4 regions of the Clostridium sp. LXY-7 genome follow, and region 4 is predicted to be linked to each of the others. Evidence: riboswitches for the same ligand, from Rfam matches in the RefSeq annotation. Region 4 holds a riboswitch; each other region holds the start of a gene.

Region 1 (3,202 bases), 390 kb from region 4:
TTGCCAACGCGAGCAATACTATAAACTAAATATGTAGTAAGGATTGCTCCTATAAATGCAAGAATAGATGAATTGCTTAGTCCTAATACAAAACTAATAGCAGAACCTAGTGCAGCTCCAGAAGATATACCAAGTATATAAGGGTCAGCCATTGGGTTTTTAAATATACCTTGATAGGTAGCACCTACTACAGAAAGGTTCATTCCAATAAGCGCTCCTAATAAAATTCTAGGGAGTCTTACATTTAAAACTATAGTAAAGGAAGTGGCTGATATATTACTGATATCTATTATATTGCCCAACAGGGGTATTTTACTTACTAAAATTTTAAAAGTATCCAAAGATGTTATATTGGCAGCACCTACGCTTATGGAAACTATGGTTAAAACTATCAATATTAATATTATAATTATGTAATTTAAAATATTATTTTTTCTCTTTAGGTAAGCCAATTATATCACTCTCTTCATAAAATTATTTAAATTAAATCAATTTATAAATAATATGCTCTAGTTATAACTAGAGCATATTTTAACTATTTAAAAAGCTCAGGATGAATAAGTTTAGTCATTTCTTCTAACCCTTGAGTTAATCTAGGTCCTTGTCTTACTATTAGATTGTCATCAATTTCTAGAACTTTATTTTCCTTAACAGCACGTAGATCTTTATAATTATCCGCTTGTATCATTTTATCCTTAGCTCCATAATTACTACTGCATATTATAACATCAGGATTGTTCTCTACAATTTTTTCAAAGCTGTATTTCCATCCTTCTATATCTTTTGCTATATTTTCTCCACCAGCCATTTCAATTATATCATTAATAAAAGTGTCTCCACCAGCAGTAAAATCTCCATTTCCGCCAAAATCAACCATATAATATACTTTTGGCTTACTAGTTACTGAATCGGTTTTAGATTTTATTTCTTTTACTTTTGCTTTCATATTAGCTATAATTTCTGAGGATTTATCTTTAGAATCAATGGCTATTCCTATCTTTTCTATAAGAGAGTAGGCTCCATCAAAGTTTTCTTTTTCATACAATGCAAGTACAGGAATACCAAGTTCTTTAAGTTTTTTTACAGTTTCTTCTTTAGTGTGAGTAGAAGCTAACACCAAATCAGGCTGCAAGGACACAATTTTCTCCACATTAGGATCATATAAACTACCTATGGATTCGATCTTTGAAACCTCAGCAGGGTAATCACAAAAATCAGTTCTTCCTATCAATCTATCTATGGCACCCAATTCACTAACTATTTCAGTGGTATTAGGTCCTAGAGAAATTATTTTTTCAGGCTTTTCATTAATAGTTACTTCTTCACCATAGCTATCCACTAATTTCACAGGATAAGAATTATCTGCAGAATTACTTTCGTTTTTAGGTGTAGGGTTATTTCCGCAAGCAGTTAAAAACAAAGCACATAACAAAAACAGACAAATAGTAGAAGTAATTTTCTTCATAAATTTCATTTTATCAGCTCCTTAACTTATAAATTTTATGTTTTGTTCAAAATAAAAAATCCCTAGAGGGATTACGTAGAAGTAGTACACTTCATCTCCTTTCCCGCCGAAAGTGACTGTAAATATTTTTAGGCAGGTCTCCTGGCTTATGGTTCATCCTAAGCTAACCTTCCCGTGAAATACAGTGGTTTTTAGCTTCGTCGCCATATACAGTAGCGGGGGCTGCAGTGTTTTGCACTTTCCCAATTAAGCCTTAGTATATTAAAAACAACTATTTAGTGATAAGTTATTTTATATACTTAGTGGCACCTGAAAATTATCAACTTAACATATAAAATTGTATGGTTTACACATCAAAAAGTCAATATAAACTAAATAAGGTATAATGAATTATATAGAATTTATGTAATTATTTATAAAATATTCATAACAATTATTTAACAATAATAATTATTCACAATTTGTAGAAAAATTTTAGAAATAAGTATATAATATATATAAGTATATAATATACTTAATAAAAATATTCTTAAACTTTTAGATGATTTGGAGGAATATATAATGAAGGATAGAATTCTTAATATTATAAAAGATAAGACTTTAACTTATGAAATGAAAGTTTTAAATTTAGCTAGAGAGGCAGAGAATTCTCTAGAGGTATTAAATAAAAGTGAAAAAACTAAAGATTATCAAGACATAGGAATTATTTGTGATTTAAATGAAGGTGAAGCACCATATAGACCTAGATATATAGTTCCTGACTATGAAAAATTTATGAAACAGGGTAGTGAGTTTTTAAGATTAACTCCTCCAACAAATATTTGGGAGGCTGTTAATAATCTTTTAATATTATACAAGCATGTTCCATCAATAACATCTTTCCCAGTATATGTAGGAAATATTGATACATTATTAGAACCATTTGTAGCTGATGAAAAGGAAGCTTATATGGCTATAAAATTTTTCTTAATGCATATAGATAGAACTATAACAGATTCTTTCTGTCATGCTAATATAGGACCATTAGATACAAAAGCAGGAAGAATAATATTAGAAGTTGAAAGAGAACTTCAAAATGCTACTCCTAATATAACTTTAAAATATTCCAAAGAAACTAATGATGAATTTGCTATAGAAGCTATTAAAACGGCTCTTTCTTGTGCAAAGCCAAGTTTTGCAAACCATGAAATGTTCTCAAAAGAGTTAGGAGAAAAATATGCAATAGCTAGTTGTTACAATGGATTAAATATAGGTGGCGGAAGTTATACATTAGTAAGGATGATACTTTCAAAATTAGCTCCTAAGGCAAAGAATGTAGAAGATTTCTTAAATAATGTATTACCTGAAGCTATAGAAATTATGCTTGACTACATGGATAAAAGAGTAAGATTCATAGTAGAGGAGAGTAACTTTTTTGAGTCTAATTTCCTAGTAAGAGAAGGATTAATTTCAAGGGATAGATTCACTGCTATGTTTGGATTAGTAGGCCTTGCAGAGTGTGTAAATACATTGCTTAATGCTAGTGAAGAAAAGGATAGATTTGGACATAGTGCTAAAGCTAATGAATTAGGAGAAACTATTATCAAAACTATGTATGATATAGTAAATAAACATGAAAATAAATACTGTGAAGCAACAGATAACCACTATCTACTCCATGCTCAAGTTGGAATTGAAACAGATAATGGAACAAGTCCAGGTTGTAGAATTCCAATAGGAGAAGAACCAATTCTTCAT
Region 2 (3,202 bases), on a different contig from region 4:
AGCTCTTTTTAATCTATAATCATTTTCAAATCTTTTTCTTAAGCAAACCTCTATTTTCTTTATTAATTTCCCAATATATATTATTGGATGAGGGAGCCATTGAGGATCCCCTAATATGAAATCAATTATCATTGCAAAAACTACACATATTAAATTTATCTTTATATCAAAAACAAACATTCTACTCTCTCCTAGTTAGTTATTTTAATCCCATTGCACTATATATCTCTTTCATATTAAGGGATTCCCTAACTAGATCAGCTAATTTATCTAATTCCTTTTCTCTGATGCTTTCATAAACCTTTGAATTTTTCTTCTCTATACCTTTTTTATCTCTTATCTGATTTAAAATATACTCTCTAAATTCAACTCCATCAAAAATTCCATGAATATAAGTTCCCATTATACTTCCACTTTGATTTATAGCTCCATCCATATGGTTAGACTTATTTCCATTGCTACTTGATATATGAACTAACTCCTTACTACCTTCTAACATATAGGATTTTCCCATATGTATCTCATATCCATAGACTGAAATATCTTTTTCCACATTTAATAGTTCTTTATTTATTCTTCCTTCTACTCTTGTGGTAACCTTTTTCTCTTCAAATATGGTTCTAATAGGCAATAAATTTAACCCCTCAGTACTTTTTATATCTGTTTCAACACCATATGGGTCTTCTAACAGAGCTCCTAACATCTGATATCCTCCACAAATACCTACAATTTTTCCTCTTGTTGAATATTTTACAATCTCATTGAAAAGATCGCATTCCTTTAATATCTCTAAATCTCCTAAGGTGTTTTTAGTACCTGGTATTATTAATAAATCCGGATTACCAAACTCTTTAACTGAAGTAATATATCTTACTGATACATCTTCCTCTATTTCTAGTGCATCAAAATCTGTAAAGTTTGATATATGAGGAAGTTTTATAACCGCTACATCTATTTCTCCCTTAACAGCTTTGTTAAGTTCTACAGCTCCATCCTCATCTTCTAAATCTAATCTTACATAAGGAACTACTCCTAAACATTGTTTCTTTGTTATCTCTTCTATTTGATCTATACCAGGCTTAAGCAGTGAAATATCTCCCCTAAATTTATTTATTATAGTTCCTTTAACTCTTTCCCTTTCACTATCACTTAAAAGCATTAGAGTGCCTAATAGAGAAGCAAAAACTCCTCCTTTATCAATATCACCCACTAATACTACAGGTGCATCTATAAGCTCTGCCATGCCCATATTTACAATATCATTCTCTCTTAAGTTTATCTCTGCTGGGCTTCCTGCACCCTCCATTACAATGATATCAAATTCACTTTCTAACTTCTGAAAATCCTCTTTTAACTGTTCCTTAAATTGCACCTTTAAATTATGATATCTCTTAGCGTCAGAATATCCATAAACCTCTCCCTTAAATATTATCTGACAATTCTTATCTGTGGTAGGTTTTAATAATATTGGATTCATAAAAGCCTGTGGCTCTAGCCCAGCTGCATAGGCTTGAAGTACTTGAGCCCTTCCCATCTCTTTTCCATCTAATGTTATATATGAATTCAAAGACATATTTTGAGATTTGTAAGGGCAAACTGAATACCCATCCTGTTTAAAAATTCTACAAAGTGCTGTTACTAGAATACTTTTTCCAACTGAAGAAGCAGTACCTTGAACCATAATTTTTGCCATATCTACACCATCCCTTTATTTATATTAAAAAAAAGACAAGGACCCTAAGCTTCCTTGTCTTTGTATAGAAAATATTACTATTTAAGCAGATTACTAGAATTATATAAAAGCTAATATTATTATAAATAAAAAGCTTTTCATAATAATTAATAATTTTTAAAATCTTAAAATAGTTCTTTCCCTCCGAAAGCTTAAATTATTCAGGCAGGTCTCCTGGCTCATGATTCATCCTACACCTCACCTTCCCCTAAACAAGAGTGGTTACACATATGAGGTTCGTCATCATTTACAGTAGCGGGGGCTGCTATGGATTTAAACCATATTCCCTTTTCACTTTATACTTAAAGCACCTAAACTATATTTAAATTCCGTTTACATTATACTTTTTATAGAATTATAAGTCAATGGCTATTTATTACACTAAAATATAATCAGCTATCCTCTACAGCTTTATATCTAATCTTCTTATCTATATACACTCCTTTATTAAAAGTATATTGTATCATATTATTCTAAATATAGACTATATTTGAAATAGTGTATTGTAAAATATGTATTAAAATCCAATATTATGTTATAATTAGTTAGAATACTTCTAACTCTTATAAGAATTTTAATTTGTAAATATAACAATTCTGGAGGTATAAATGAGTAATAAGGATAATAGGTTATATGATTATATCCTCATAGACAAGGAAACATCACAAAAATTATTTTCACAATATGACAATAGAATCCAAGTGACAAATTTAAAATTAATACCAGAAGGTTTAAGTACTAGCAATTATATAGTTTACATAAAAAATACTTCTAAAAAATATCTATTAAAGATTTATCCCGAAAATGGGGGCAATAGTGAAATAGAAATATCCTCTTACTCTTATGCAAGACAATATGTAAATGTGCCAGAAATATATTTATACGATAATAGTAAAAATATTTATAATAATCCATACGTAATAATGGAATACATCGATGGTATAACTCTAAAACAATATATTATAAATAAGGGAGAATTCCCAGAAGGAATAGCCTATTATATAGGTAGTAAATTAGCTCTTCTTCATAGCCACCAGTATAAAAGTAAGGGTAAATTAACTAAAGACTTAGATCTTAAAAGTACATTACCGCCTACCTCTGAGCTATATCAGAATCTTCTCAATGGATTTCCTGGAATCCATATTAGTAATAAAATAAAGCAAAGGCTTCTTGAATTTATATCGGAAAATAATGCTTTATTAAAAGAATTAGATACAGTATTTCTTTATTCTCATGGAGATTTTTATCCTTCTAATATCTTAATAGATTCTAATGAACATGTTTGGTTTATAGATTTCGAATATAGTTTATCTGCTTCAATGTATTATGATATTGGAAAATTCTTTAGAAATAGAGCTAGTTTAGATAAATATTTAGAAAAAAGCACCTATGACAGTTTTATTAATGGCTATAACGCCTTTGCAAAAAATAAGGTATCTAAAGAATGGCTAAAACTTGCTAAACTCATAG
Region 3 (3,202 bases), on a different contig from region 4:
AGAATACTTTAGCTGCAATAATTAAACTCTCTCTTGTACATCCTAGTTTTAGGTTAAATATAACAAAACTAAATAATGCATTTGAATCTGGTTCAACTACACTTATTGCTACAGTTAAAAGTCCTATAACTAAAAAGGCAAGGGGAATTAAAATTAATTCCCCATAAGATTTAATGGATACTTTCCCTTTTATAATAGTAATACTTCCCATTAGTAGTAATATTATTAGAGAAGTAACAATAGAATTCAAAGCTATACAAACTATCATTGTGATTATTGAAAATAAAAATTTTTCCATAGGATTAACTTCTCTTAATCCAGATACATAAGCTAATTTATCAATTGAAATCATTTTCTCTCACTTTCAATTTTTTTAGATTTACCATGTGCAAATCCGAAGAAGTAGCATACAACACCTGCTCCAAGAGCTGCTTGTAATGCAAATAAAAGACTCTCTATTTCTCCGCTTGCTGGTTCAAAAAGTGGTGAAAACCAAGGTTCATAGCCTTCTTTAATTTCTAGTATAGCCTCTTCAGCCTCACCATCAGCTCCCCCAAATTCAGCATCTTTAGCTATAAAAAGTGGAAAAACTGCTAATGCTATAACTAAAAGAGCTAATAGTATATTTGTTTTCAATATATTTTTACTTTTACCATTATTACTCATATCTATTATGCCTCCTTGCCTATAACATTTAATTCTATAAGTTCTTCTTGATTATATTTATATAAAAGGTTGAAAACTATCACTGTTAATAATCCTTCACTTATAGCTAGTGGCAGCTGAGTAACAGCAAAAATCCCCATAAATTTCCCTAAAGATGCCATAATTCCACCTGTAGGATCAGGATAAGCTAGGGCTAATTGGATTGAAGTTGTTACATAGGTCATTAAGTTTCCTAACATTGCAGCTGCAAACACAGATACAGATTGAGAAGCATTGGATTTTTTAAACAACTTATATATAAAATAAGATACAAAAGGTCCAACTACTCCCATAGAGAAAGTGTTCGCTCCAAGGGTAGTTAATCCACCATGAGCAAGAAGTAATGCTTGAAATATTAAAACTATAAATCCTAAAACACTCATAACTGTTGGTCCAAAAAGAATAGCTCCAAGGCCTACTCCAGTTGGGTGAGAACAACTACCTGTAACTGAAGGTATTTTTAATGCTGATAGAACAAAGGCAAAAGCACCTACCATAGCTATTAGCATTTTTAATCTTGGATTAATTTTTATTTTTTCTTTTATTGAGAAAAAGCCAACTATAATAAATGGTATAGTTATTGCTCCCCAAGCAATACACCATCCTGGTGATAAAAAGCCTTCCATAATATGCATTCCATAAGCAGTTGTAGGTATAACTAGCATTGCAAGAAATACCCCTAGCGCAATTTGATATTTTTTCTTCATAACTAAACCCTCCATCTTTTTTAATTTTAAACTTCAAAATTATTTAGATGATAAATAGTTAGTAGCCGTCTTTTATGCAAATAAAAAAATCCATCCTTAAGGATAGATTAATATACGTATAATTCACACATAAAACCTCCCTCCGAAGTTATTGATTAACTCTTTATAGGCAGGTCTCCTGACTTACACATCAAACCCTATGAAACTCCTTCCCAAGTCATAGACTCAGTGGAATAACTATTCATAAGTAGTGCTTACAGTAGCGGGGGCTGTGTTGGACTTTAACCAACTTCCCTATTAATTCACGGCATCTAAAATGATGTAATTAATGTAGAATATTATCATTTCATTGTTCATTTTAAAAACGCCTTATACAAAACCTATAAGATCTATTAAATTATTACATATTCAATTTTATCATAGTTTTTTATTAAGTCAATATTTTGTAATAATATAGACTTAATAATGTCCGCCTTAAAATATAGTTAAAATTCCTATGAAATTTTTTACAACTTTTAAATTTTATTATATATTACTAATAAATCTATATTGAAAATTTAAACTCTACCTCCACCATCTTTCTCTCTTCCTTCTCATAGACAATAATATTTTGAATTAAAGCTTCAACAATTTGTCTGTCTAAGTCATTAAACTCTAAAATTTTATCTATATAATTCTTATATATGATTAAAAGTTCCTCTTCATTCTTCTTATTTCTAATTCTTTTTTCTAATTCTTCTTTTCTATATATTAGTTTTTCCTGTTTCTCTTCAATACTCTTAATTAAATTTTCAAAATTTCTTTCACTTAAAATTCCCTTAAGCTTATCCTGATACATTATTTCAAGGTTACTATCCACTTTCTTTAATTCAATCTTTGTTTTTTCAAACTCCTTATATTCCTCATCTTTATTCAAAAGCTCCCTACTCTTTTCATAAAGTGCTTCCTTATTTATATTTTCCGCTAATGACTCTCTAAGTTTAGTTGTTATTATTTCTTTAAGAAACTCTTCCTTTATAGAGTGTGCTGTACATTTTTTCCCACCAGTTTGAGATTTCGTACATTTATATCCTCTATAACTCTTCCTATAACACATTCCTCCGTTGCACTCACCACATTTTAATACAGTAGAAAATAAATGTAGTTCTCCCCCCTTATATCTATTCTTCATACTCCTAACAGCTATTAAATCTTGTACATTATTAAAGGTAACCTTATCTATTATCCCCTCGAACTCCCCTCCCCATATCCAATCAGATTTCTCTACAGGTTTTACCTTCTTTATTTTATAACTAATTTTTTTATACCTTTGTTGTACCATATATCCTCCATATTTAGGATTCTTTAAAATGGATAATATGGTGTTACTATTCCATACACCCTCTCTACTTTCTAATCTATTACTAGCCTTTGCTGATGGTGGCAATATTGCTTTTTTGTTTAAACAATTAGCTATTTTACCTGCTCCAAAACCTTCTTCATACAACCTAAAAATCTCTTTAACCACCTCTGTGGTTTCATCTTCTGCCGGAATTAATCTTATAGTTTTTACATTACCCATATAGGTACTCTGAAATCTATATCCGTAGGGAGGTTTGCTTGCTATACTAGATCCCCTCAACATCCTTTGCTTTAATGCATCCTTAATTTTTCTTGAGCAATCCTTTATATACATTTCATTTAATATATTTTTGAAAGGTATTATATCATCAAATTCATTTTCGCTGTCCACATTATCTAACACTGATACAAACCTGATTCCATTTACTTTAAAATAGTCCTCTAAATAA
Region 4 (3,202 bases):
AACAATAATTCTAAGATAAATATTTTAAATATTCTAAATATTTTGTAAATATTAGAATCATCATACATTAATAATAAGAGAAAAAAATAGTACTGAATTTCAGTACTATTTTTTTCTCTTATTATTATTTATTTCAACTATTTTTCCTATTATATAATCATATGCTTTTTCTGAGTGAGGTATCATACAGTTAGTACAGTCCTTAATTCCTCCCTCAAGAAGTTTGCAATTCCCCCCACAATTTTCTGTAAAATAAAGTGGACAGTAGCAAAATAGACAATTAAACTTCTCTTCATTAGCTACTTTATGACATGGAAAATACTCGCAGTCTTTATGTTGAAAAAACTTATAGTTACAGCTCATACTTAGCATCTCCTTTTCTATTTTATAGTATTAATTTAAACAACTGGCACTTATAACCTATTATTCTGAATAGTATTTTAAAATAATGAGTATTTATAAATGCCTATGTTATAAGTTTACATTTTTAAATTTCTCTTCTAAAAAATATACAACTTAAGATTACCTTATAATAAAAATTAAACTCCCAACAGGGAGTTATACAATTTAAATATAGCCCTATTAAAACTCAAATAAAACTATATCTATTAGTATTTTCCCTCCGAAAATCTTATTATAATATAAGGCAGGTCTCCTGACTTGTATTTCATTCTCATCCTACCTTCCCAGAATTATTCCAGTGGCCTTTAAGACTTGTCCATGCTTACAGTAGCGCGGGCTGTAATGGATTTTCACCATTTTACCGTTTAATCACAATATAAGTCTAATATCTTTATTTACTTTTCATTCTAACTACATTCTTATTATAGTATATCATACCGTAATAAGAATGTACTCAATACATTAGTTCAATATTATTTCGCTTAAGTTTTAGAAAACTTAAAATACTTTATAGCTTTGTTTTAATATAATGTTGATTTTATAACTACATATTAAATCACAACCTAATCTAAAAATCTCTAATTTCTCCTGATACAATGGCTATTAAAGTTAGAAATTTATCTATAATAAATTCTATAACTCCCTCCATATTTTCACTATTATAATTATAATAAAATCTATCAATATTACCATTAATATTAAATCTAACCTTTAATCTCTCTAAAACATTATCTATTTTCTCAAGTGCCTCTTTTTTAGATAACATTTCTTGTTTAAGTTCATCAATTAAATTGGTGTATATGGAAACTAATGAATTCAATTCCTTATCTTTATCCATATTATAAAGATTATTTGTAAATCTAGCTTTCGTAAGTATTGATATGTTCTGTTTTTCAACTATTTCCGATGCAATAATTACATATTTCTCCCATATATTTTCTTCATATCTACTAATCTGGTTTTCCATAAATAAATTGTACGTCATCACTCTACTTACCTCCTATTCTCTATAATATTAATAATTGATATTTATTTATGTAGAATTGCAGATTTTCTTAATTATAATAGTTTTTATAAATTGTTATTTAGATGACTTATCTAAATAACAAAAACCGAAAGCTATATACTTCGTTATATATCCTAACCTATAAGAATCTATTCCTATTGCTTAAGATTATTCTATAATATAAAAAACTCCCAATAATGGGAGTTTATTATATGCTAACATAAAGTATTCATACAATACTTTTTTATAATAGCAATGCTATTTTCCCACCGAAAACTATGCTGAAGATATTAGGCAGGTCTCCTGACTTGCATTTCATACTTATCCTACCTTCCCAGAATACTCCAGTGGTTTTTAGGATTTGTCCATGCTTACAGTAGCGGGGGCTGCAATGGATTTTCACCATTTTCCCTATTAATTCCTAGTGGAACCTAATACTTATTATATTTAATTTCATAATCATTATATTATATTCTCTTACATATTTCAATATTATTGAATACTCAAAGATAAATAATTTTGTACCTTTAACAATTTATAAATTTTACTCTATGCTAAATTCCCAATCTCCATTTATTAAATAATTTGCAGAAGTAATATTAAATTTTAAGGTGTTTTTATTAGGTTTATCTAAATCTATAATTACTTTATCAATAACCTCTTTTTCATTATATTCACTTCCATAACCTGAAAAATCTCCCTTCATATTGAATAGCGTACCTATCGATGATATCTTAAACTGTGTCAATATTCTATTAGGCTTATTATTAATTAACTTAAAACTTAATATATAGTTAGTTGTTACATCCTTCTTTTCTCCCCAAATTATCGGTTCTTCGTCATTTCCAAGCCTATGTCCTTGAAGTATTTTTATGGTTCCATCTTCAATCTTTATCTCTTTATTAATATCTATCTTCTCTCCTGGCTTTGGAACCTTTATTTTTATTTCTTCATTAGCTAAACCCTCATTTCTCATTTCTATAGTAACCTGTGGCAATATTATTTTATAAGGCTTTACTAGCCCCTCTATATTAAATTGCATATGATTATTTCTATCATTATGAAATAATCTTTCTCCCTTTACCTGAGTTCCCATACTATCTCTAAGATAAATACCTTCATTCTTTTGATTAAACTCATCTCCATAGTAAACAATTTGCTCTCCCTCTTTATTTGGAGTAATGAAGTTTACATCCAATATATGATCTGCTTCCTTTACTACGGCAGTTATACTAATATTCTCCTTTGTATCTGTCGGTCCAAGGCTACTGTAATCTGAAACTCCTTCAATTTTCTCTAACTCAGCTTCAAAGGTTATTAATTTCTTATTATCTAAATAGGCATTTACAGTTATTTTATCGCCCTCATTATAACTGGTGATATCTGAATAACTATACCAAAAGCTTCCTCCTTCTCCTCCTCCTGCTGAGGAATTATTTCCACTTTTAAATCCATTTTCTCCTAAAATTACTTCACTTTCTGTAATTTTTCCCTTAGATGTTACAATTTTAGCATTACAATTATTATTTGAAGTATCCATAACTAAATCCTCTAGGGTAATTTTACTCCCTTCCACCACTTGCTCTAATGGATTCTTTAGAGAGTAAATACTACCTTCTGAAGAGACTACCCCTCCACGCTGAGGTATAAACTTATAGATTAAATCATACTTGGCAAGTACTACTGTGGAAAGCATTCCAATAATTATTATTGCTGCAATAAGAGTCTTTTTAATAGAAAAAGAAAAGTGCTTTTTATAATTTTTATGTGCCTTTATATTTTCTTTCCTATAAG

What was found. Region 4 has a riboswitch for cobalamin ahead of ACI48Q_RS02175 (hypothetical protein). Riboswitches for the same ligand answer to the same signal wherever they lie in the genome.
Region 1: another riboswitch for cobalamin. It lies ahead of ACI48Q_RS04020 (ABC transporter substrate-binding protein); the one in region 4 lies ahead of ACI48Q_RS02175 (hypothetical protein).
Region 2: another riboswitch for cobalamin. It lies ahead of ACI48Q_RS11690 (cobyric acid synthase); the one in region 4 lies ahead of ACI48Q_RS02175 (hypothetical protein).
Region 3: another riboswitch for cobalamin. It lies ahead of ACI48Q_RS13595 (energy-coupling factor ABC transporter permease); the one in region 4 lies ahead of ACI48Q_RS02175 (hypothetical protein).

What each region holds. Positions count from the first base shown of each region.
Region 1 covers NZ_JBLLJL010000001.1:844,877-848,078, forward strand. The annotation lists gene ACI48Q_RS04015 (FecCD family ABC transporter permease) at 1-452, opposite strand, end outside; gene ACI48Q_RS04020 (ABC transporter substrate-binding protein) at 536-1,474, opposite strand; cobalamin riboswitch at 1,580-1,749, opposite strand; gene ACI48Q_RS04025 (YjjI family glycine radical enzyme) at 2,027-3,202, shown strand, end outside.
Region 2 covers NZ_JBLLJL010000002.1:964,042-967,243, forward strand. The annotation lists gene cbiB (adenosylcobinamide-phosphate synthase CbiB) at 1-180, opposite strand, end outside; gene ACI48Q_RS11690 (cobyric acid synthase) at 200-1,693, opposite strand; cobalamin riboswitch at 1,880-2,062, opposite strand; gene ACI48Q_RS11695 (aminoglycoside phosphotransferase family protein) at 2,341-3,202, shown strand, end outside.
Region 3 covers NZ_JBLLJL010000004.1:87,006-90,207, reverse strand. The annotation lists gene cbiQ (cobalt ECF transporter T component CbiQ) at 1-352, opposite strand, end outside; gene ACI48Q_RS13600 (energy-coupling factor ABC transporter substrate-binding protein) at 349-666, opposite strand; gene ACI48Q_RS13595 (energy-coupling factor ABC transporter permease) at 672-1,412, opposite strand; cobalamin riboswitch at 1,564-1,742, opposite strand; gene ACI48Q_RS13590 (recombinase family protein) at 1,957-3,202, opposite strand, start outside.
Region 4 covers NZ_JBLLJL010000001.1:451,863-455,064, reverse strand. The annotation lists gene ACI48Q_RS02180 (cysteine-rich small domain-containing protein) at 106-363, opposite strand; cobalamin riboswitch at 629-803, opposite strand; gene ACI48Q_RS02175 (hypothetical protein) at 971-1,390, opposite strand; cobalamin riboswitch at 1,685-1,858, opposite strand; gene ACI48Q_RS02170 (hypothetical protein) at 1,953-3,202, opposite strand, start outside.